DNA from 2 places in the Yaniella soli genome. Region 2 is predicted to be linked to the other one. Evidence: predicted binding sites of a transcription regulator. Region 2 holds the regulator's gene; the other holds the start of a gene.
The links. The regulator Rex, encoded in region 2, represses fermentation and respiration genes when NADH is low (regulators of the CRP and FNR family bind a similar motif). The targets are predictions, from matches to a motif close to CTTGTGAANNNNTTCACAAG.
Positions count from the first base shown of each region.

Region 1: ACYVJT_RS00090 (glyceraldehyde-3-phosphate dehydrogenase) is a predicted target of Rex. The motif match lies at 1,956-1,975, and genes of this name have one in related genera.

Region 1 is NZ_BAAGSP010000001.1:16,981-20,395, reverse strand. It holds gene def (peptide deformylase) at 1-354, shown strand, start outside; gene ACYVJT_RS00090 (glyceraldehyde-3-phosphate dehydrogenase) at 450-1,910, opposite strand; gene ACYVJT_RS00085 (HNH endonuclease family protein) at 2,031-2,759, opposite strand; RNA gene rnpB (RNase P RNA component class A) at 2,787-3,148, opposite strand; gene ACYVJT_RS00075 (YaaA family protein) at 3,213-3,415, shown strand, end outside.
Region 2 is NZ_BAAGSP010000003.1:75,007-78,421, reverse strand. It holds gene ACYVJT_RS02365 (acetoin utilization protein AcuC) at 1-1,157, shown strand, start outside; gene ACYVJT_RS02360 (helix-turn-helix domain-containing protein) at 1,311-1,484, shown strand; gene ACYVJT_RS02355 (glutaredoxin family protein) at 1,560-1,805, shown strand; gene ACYVJT_RS02350 (redox-sensing transcriptional repressor Rex) at 1,802-2,431, shown strand; gene ACYVJT_RS02345 (hypothetical protein) at 2,413-3,231, opposite strand; gene ACYVJT_RS02340 (histidine phosphatase family protein) at 3,390-3,415, shown strand, end outside.

The sequences.
Region 1 (3,415 bases), on a different contig from region 2:
AAGGTGTCGCAAGAGGACCCTGATCCGGAAAGTGAAACGGAAGGCTGCCTGTCGGTGCCTGCCCTGTCCTATCCGTTGAAGCGTTCGGATCACGTGCGACTCCAGGGATTTGACGTCGGCGGTCACGAGATCGATTTTGAGGCCACGGGCTGGTTTGCTCGGATTTTGCAGCACGAGTTTGATCACCTCAATGCCACGCTGTACGTGAACCGACTCAATCCTCGCTGGGCCAAGCGTTGGAAAAAGGAACTGCGCAAGCAAGGTTGGACGACCGCAGGCAACACTTGGATGCCCGGTGAAGATTCCGATCCATTTGGTCACGATGATGACGAAGCGGTCGAAACCTCAAACTAATCAGAATAATGAAACGCCGTGGCCGCTGCAGCAGATTGCTGTAGCGGCCACGGCGTTTGATGCGCTAGGCCCGAAGGACTAGTGCACTATGGTTGCTAGTTTTTTGGGAAGACCTGCAGGTTCTCCCCCGCCAAAGTTTCTACCGCACGCACAACCTGGGTTGAGTAGCCGTATTCGTTGTCGTACCAGACGTAGAGCACCAGGCTGGAGCCCTTGGAACCTTCGTTGACGATCGTGGCCAGACCATCGACGACGCCGGCGCGGTTGGAACCAACAAAATCGTTGGAGACGGCGTCGTGCGAGTAAATGTAGTCGATCTGTTTGCTCAGGTCACCGGTCAAGGATTCCTGACGCAGACGGGCGTTGATCTCTTCTTTCGACGTTTCCCCGTCGAGTTCCAACTTCAAGATCGCCATGGACACGTTGGGCACCGGCACACGGATGGCGTTACCCGACAGTTTGCCGGCGAGTTCCGGCAAGGCCTTGGCCACGGCGGTAGCTGCACCGGTCTCGGTGAGCACCATGTTCAGACCCGCTGCACGTCCACGGCGTGAACCCTTGTGGAAGTTATCGATGAGGTTCTGGTCGTTGGTGTAGGCGTGCACGGTTTCGACGTGACCGTGGTGAATACCGTATTCATCATTGATGACCTTCAACACCGGGGTGATGGCGTTGGTGGTACAGGATGCAGCAGAGATGATGGTGTCGTCTTCGGTGATGTCATCGGAGTTCACGCCAAAGACGATGTTCTTCAAATCGCCTTTTCCAGGGGCCGTCAAAATAACTTTGGATGTGCCCTTGGCCTCCAGGTGCTGACCCAGACCTTTTTCGTCACGCCATACACCGGTGTTATCTACAACAATTGCATTGTTGATGCCGTATTCGGTGTAGTCGATCGATGCCGGATCGGAGGCGTAGATGATCTGAATCTTCGTGCCGTTGGCGGTAATGGTGTTTGCTTCTTCATCGACTTCAATGGTGCCGTTGAATGCACCGTGTACCGAGTCGCGACGCAGCAGTGAGGCACGTTTGGTGATGTCGTCATCGGAGTTTCGACGGACCACAATCGCCCGAAGACGTAGCGTGGTGCCGCCACCGGCGTGGTCGAGCAAGATACGAGCCAACAGACGGCCGATTCGTCCAAAACCATAGAGCACCACATCGGTGGTGTCGCCGAGGCCTTCGCCGTTTTTGTCGACGATATCTGCGAGTTCGGTACGAACAAATGTTTTCGCGTCGCCACCGACGTCACGGAATTTCTTCACCATTCGAGCCAAATCCACAGAGCCAGCGCCAAGGTTCAGGTCTGACATCGCCTGCACAATGGCGAAAGAGTCGTCTACCGGAAGCGTTGATTCATCAACCTGGCGAGCGAAGCGGTGCGCCTTGAGAATATCGACGACCGACTGGTGCACGAGACTACGACCATAAATGGACGTCACGACATTGTTATTGCGGTACAACGACCCAATGAGCGGAACCATTTGCTCTGCCAACTGCTCGCGTTCGCTCCACTGTTGTAGAGTCTGACGCGTGCTGGCGGTGATATCTGCCACGTTGTGGTCCTTTTCTGCATAGTGTGCGATTGGCGGAGCAGCCAACCTATGAAAACATTCTCATCTTAGCGTTTCAGGGCAAAGGATACCTATACACTAAGCCGGTGCAAAGTCGTGCCGCTACCGGCGAAGCAACGGCAGCTCGTCACTGGTGGTGTACACGGGCTCGTCTGGACAATTGGTCAGCACATCACGGATCGCGGCGTATTCGGCTTGTGTCACCCAGAGCTCGTATTTGGCTTTGACGGCGGTTTGAACGGCAACATATTCGCACCGAAAATCTGTGTTGGGTGGCAGCCACGTGGCCGCATCGCCATCCGATTTTTGTTGGTTCGCGGGGCCATCGACGGCCAAGAGGTTCAACGGATCATTGGCAAAGCGCTCCCGTTGCTCCTCCGAGAGCTGTTGGGCGCCTTTTTGCCAGGCATCAGAGAGGGCCACGACGTGATCGATCTGGACTTCTTGCGACGTTTCAGCACCGCGCATGAAATCAATCGCGGTTGCAGTAAACGGATCCTGCAGCACACCGGTCAGCACAGTACACCCATCATCGTCGTGGATGACGCTTTCTAAATCTCGGCTGAGTATGTCGTTTCGACCGTCACAACCGTTGCCGTCGGGGTCCAACCAGCCATCGCCAAACTCGTCACGACTATACCCGGTTTGTGGTGCGCGTCCTTTGATTTCCAGGGTTTCTAGTTGCTCTGCGGCGCTGCCGGCTTGGGGCACATAGTCTTCTTCGGCGGGGAAGACAAAAGTGGCGATCAGATAGATGCCGATGACGACCAGTGCGATGGGCAATGGGAGCTTGGCGAGCTGTGAGGTTTTGCGGCGACGCTGCTGAGACAATGGTTTCTTTCAAAGAGCTGACGTGGGACGGGATGGAGTGCTATAAGCCGGATTCTGTGAGCGCACAATTATGAGTCGTGCGCTTGATGATCATCTATCTGGTCGCCGCGTTACCGCGGGACTCAAGCGATCAACCCGAACACTGGGCGGGCAGCCTCATAACGTGTTCTGCTTGATCTTGCACCGGATGGGGTTTACCGAGCCGGGCGCGTCGCCACGCCCGCTGGTGGTCTCTTACTCCACCCTTTCACCCTTACCCCAGCAAGTGGGGCGGTCTACTTTCTGTGGCACTAGCCTGCGGATTGCTCCGAGTGGGTGTTACCCACCATCCTGCCCTGTGGTGTCCGGACTTTCCTCGACGTGTGGTCGCGATCATCCGCAACTCCATCCCGAAATTCTCATTTTAGCGAAGATTGTCCAGCCGCAGTAATCGGAGCTACTACACTCAAACTTATGCTGATTTTGTTGCCCCCTTCCGAAGCCAAAACCCCGCCACACCACGGAGCCCCACTCGCGTTTAATGACCTCGTTTTTCCGGAACTCTCTGGCGAGCGGCGCACGATGATTCAAGAGCTTCAGGTTGTGTCGAGTCTGGGCAACGCTCACGAGGTACTAAAAGTCGGCAAAACTCTCACGGAACAGATCGAAGCAAATCA
Region 2 (3,415 bases):
ATCCGGTGCGTCTGAAACTGACGCATCGGTTAGCGAAATCGCTGGGTGTGTTGGACCCACAGGTGCTGGCGCGCATTGCTCCACCGGTGGCCACCGACGCAGAATTAGCGACCATTCACTCCATTGAGTACATTGCTCAAGTCAAAGCAGCATCATCGGATGCCTCTTCGCAGGACGCTGCCACGCTGGCCAACATTGCTGACGTCTATGAGGCTGTCGGACTGGGCACCGAAGATTGTCCCGTATTCGCCGACCTGCACGACTCCTCGGCCCGTATTGCTGGGGGATCGCTTGCAGCAGCCAAAGCCATCTGGGCTGGCGAAGTGGACCGGGCCGTCAATTTTGCCGGTGGTATGCATCATGCACAGCGGTCTGCGGCATCCGGGTTCTGTATTTACAACGATGCTGCAATAGCTATCCAATACATGCTGGATCAGGGTGCAGAACGGGTCGCCTATGTGGATGTTGATGCCCACCATGGTGACGGGGTCGAACAAGCGTTCTACAACGACCCGCGGGTGTTGACCATTTCGATCCATGAAACCGGGCTCCTGCTGTTTCCGGGCACCGGATTTGCCAAAGACATTGGCGGCCCTCAGGCCGAAGGGTATGCGGTCAACGTCGCCGTGCCAGCTTCCGTCGGTGATGCGGGCTTTCTGCGCGCCGTACACGCCGTGGTCCCACAACTCCTGCGAGCCTATGCACCAGAAGTGTTGGTAACTCAACACGGGGCCGACGGCCACCGTCACGACCCGCTGGCCGACCTGAACCTCTCGGTCGATGGCCAACGCCAGCTGATGCTCGACGCCTCGGATTGGTCACACGATTTCGCTGGTGGAAAATGGCTAGCCCTCGGGGGAGGCGGATACAGCCCGATGAAAGTCGTGCCCCGTGCTTGGGCACACCTCATCGCTATCGCGGCCGACACGCCCATCCCGTTAAAAACTGAGATCCCTGAAGAATGGCGCCAACTGGCCGCAACAGAACTCGGCCTGCCCGACGCGAGCGACGTCGTGAAGACGATGTCCGACGGCGCAGACGTCTGGTGGCGCTCGTGGGAAGTCGGGTATGATCCGGCAGATTCCACCGACCAGTCGATCATGGCAACCCGCAAGGCGGTGTTCCCATTTCACGGATTAGATCCGTGGTTCGACTAGCTAAGCCTTGAAATCTCTTGCGTAAGCTATTATTAATGTAATGGTGGTTGCCGCCTACTTTCTGAACTTCCCCTCAGGCGTAGAAACACCGACCTAAGAGGGAACGTTAAAGGAGTATTAAACGTGGCGGAGAATTTCGCAAATGCCAAATTCATGACGGTCACCGAAGTTGCCGGCATGATGCGTGTATCGCGTATGACCGTATACCGGATGATCCACGCTGGCGACTTACCCGCTGTGCGATTTGGGCGCTCCTATCGTGTCCCGTTGGAGGCAGTAGAAGCCATCGTCACTGACACCGACGTCGCGACTGGCACCGACGAATAGCCGAAACTTTTTTCACCGCACAAACCGCCTTTTCTTGAGGCGGTTTTGTCTTTGGGTAGGACGAGAAGAGACAACATGGATATCAAACTGCTCACCAAGCCCGAGTGCCACCTTTGCGCTGCCGCCAAAGCAACCATGGACGAAGTCACCAGCGAATACGGTGTCGACTGGCAAGAAATTTCGACGACACAGCATCCACAACTGGCCGAACAGTTCGCCGAAGAGATCCCGGTGTTGTTTATCGACGACCGGCAACGCGATTTCTGGGTCATCGATGCCAGCCGGTTACGTCGCATGATTGAAACCGGCTTGGAGACATGACCCAACAACCCGCGAGCAAGAAACTCTCCGGACGCACACTGTCCCGGCTGCCCCAATACCTGCACTACTTAGAGACACTGCACGCCCAAGGCCTCGGCTACGTCACCTCTGCACAGCTGGCCACCGCCCTGGGATGTTCGGATGCGCTGACGCGCAAAGATGTTGCTGCCCTTGGACACAGCGGCCGCTCGGGCCAGGGCTACTCGGTCGAAGCCCTGCGCTATACCATCGCTCGCATATTGGGTGTGACCAGCGGTCGACGCGTCCTACTGGTCGGCGCCGGAAACCTTGGGGCCGCACTGATGTCCTACGAGGGATTTGCAGAGCGCGGCATGAACATCACCGCCGTAGCGGATAACGATCCCACCAAGATCGGTCAGCGTTACGGCGGGTATACGATTTTGGATATACACGACATCGGCACCGACCACGATATGGAACTGGCCATCGTGACGGTGCCGGGTGAGGTCGCCCAAGACGTAACCGATCTACTGGTCAACGCCGGGATTACCGGGATATTAAATTTTGCGCCCCGGCGACTGCACGTGCCGGAACATGTCCATGTGCAAACCGTCGATCTATCCGCCGAGCTGCAGATTTTAGCGTTTCAGCGTGACGGTGCTTGAGGGTACATTTTCTTGGCGGCCTTCTGCCAAGCTTTCTGACGGTAGTACTCGGTGGAAGCCGGCAGCCATGCGTAGACGATTCCCACAATGCCAAGGATGATGGCCAGCCCCGAGAAGACGCCGGCCAATGCGCTGACGAATGTGATGTTCAGTAGGGACAGGACCGCAAAGATCGTGCCCAAAATACGCATCGAACGCCAGCCGTTGCGAATCCCCAGAGCTACGAGGACGTAAGCAACCAAGAAAATCACGGCTTGGCCGATCATCGCGGCAGTCATCATGGGCGAGTTGAGATAGCCCTCGATGCTGTCGAATGGCATTGTGTCCATCATGGGGCCCAGCATGGACTCCATCATGTCGATATCCTGAGGGCCCATCCCGCGGTTCGGTAGGGCAGCGACGATCAACTGCGCAATGAGATACGAAATCCCTGCGGCAATGATCGACCAGAACGAAATGTCGACGACCTTTGGCCGGGACGGTTCCTTCGCCATTTCCGGTTGCAACTGTGGCCCACCGAATGGCTGACCAGGCTGACCCGGCTGCCCATATGGTGCACCGTATGGTTGCTGGGGGCCGGGCTGCTGTTGGAAACCAGGTTGATAGCCGGGCTGCTGTTGACTTGGTGGCGGTGGATAGGCCCCGCCCTGTGGCCCGTATTCAGACGCGGCCTGTGCTCCTTGGGGACCATATTCGGATGCAGACTGTCTTGGCTGGAACCTTTCCTGGTGTGCGGCCAGCTCATCGCCGGTCAGGCGCACGCCATAGTGCGGATTCTCAGGTGGCTTCTTTTCGTCCATGACAAGCCTTTCGGTAGATGCTTTCTTCTATCCTAACGAGTCCACCGGCACGGGTTTGTCATCGGTGACGACAAAAATTCTTGTCCGGTAGCTTAAGCACTCGGCAGGGCCTCATCTTCAGTCATGGTGTGAGTGAACTTTGTGCAAAAATACAGTGTATGACAGTTAGCGTTCACTTGGTTCG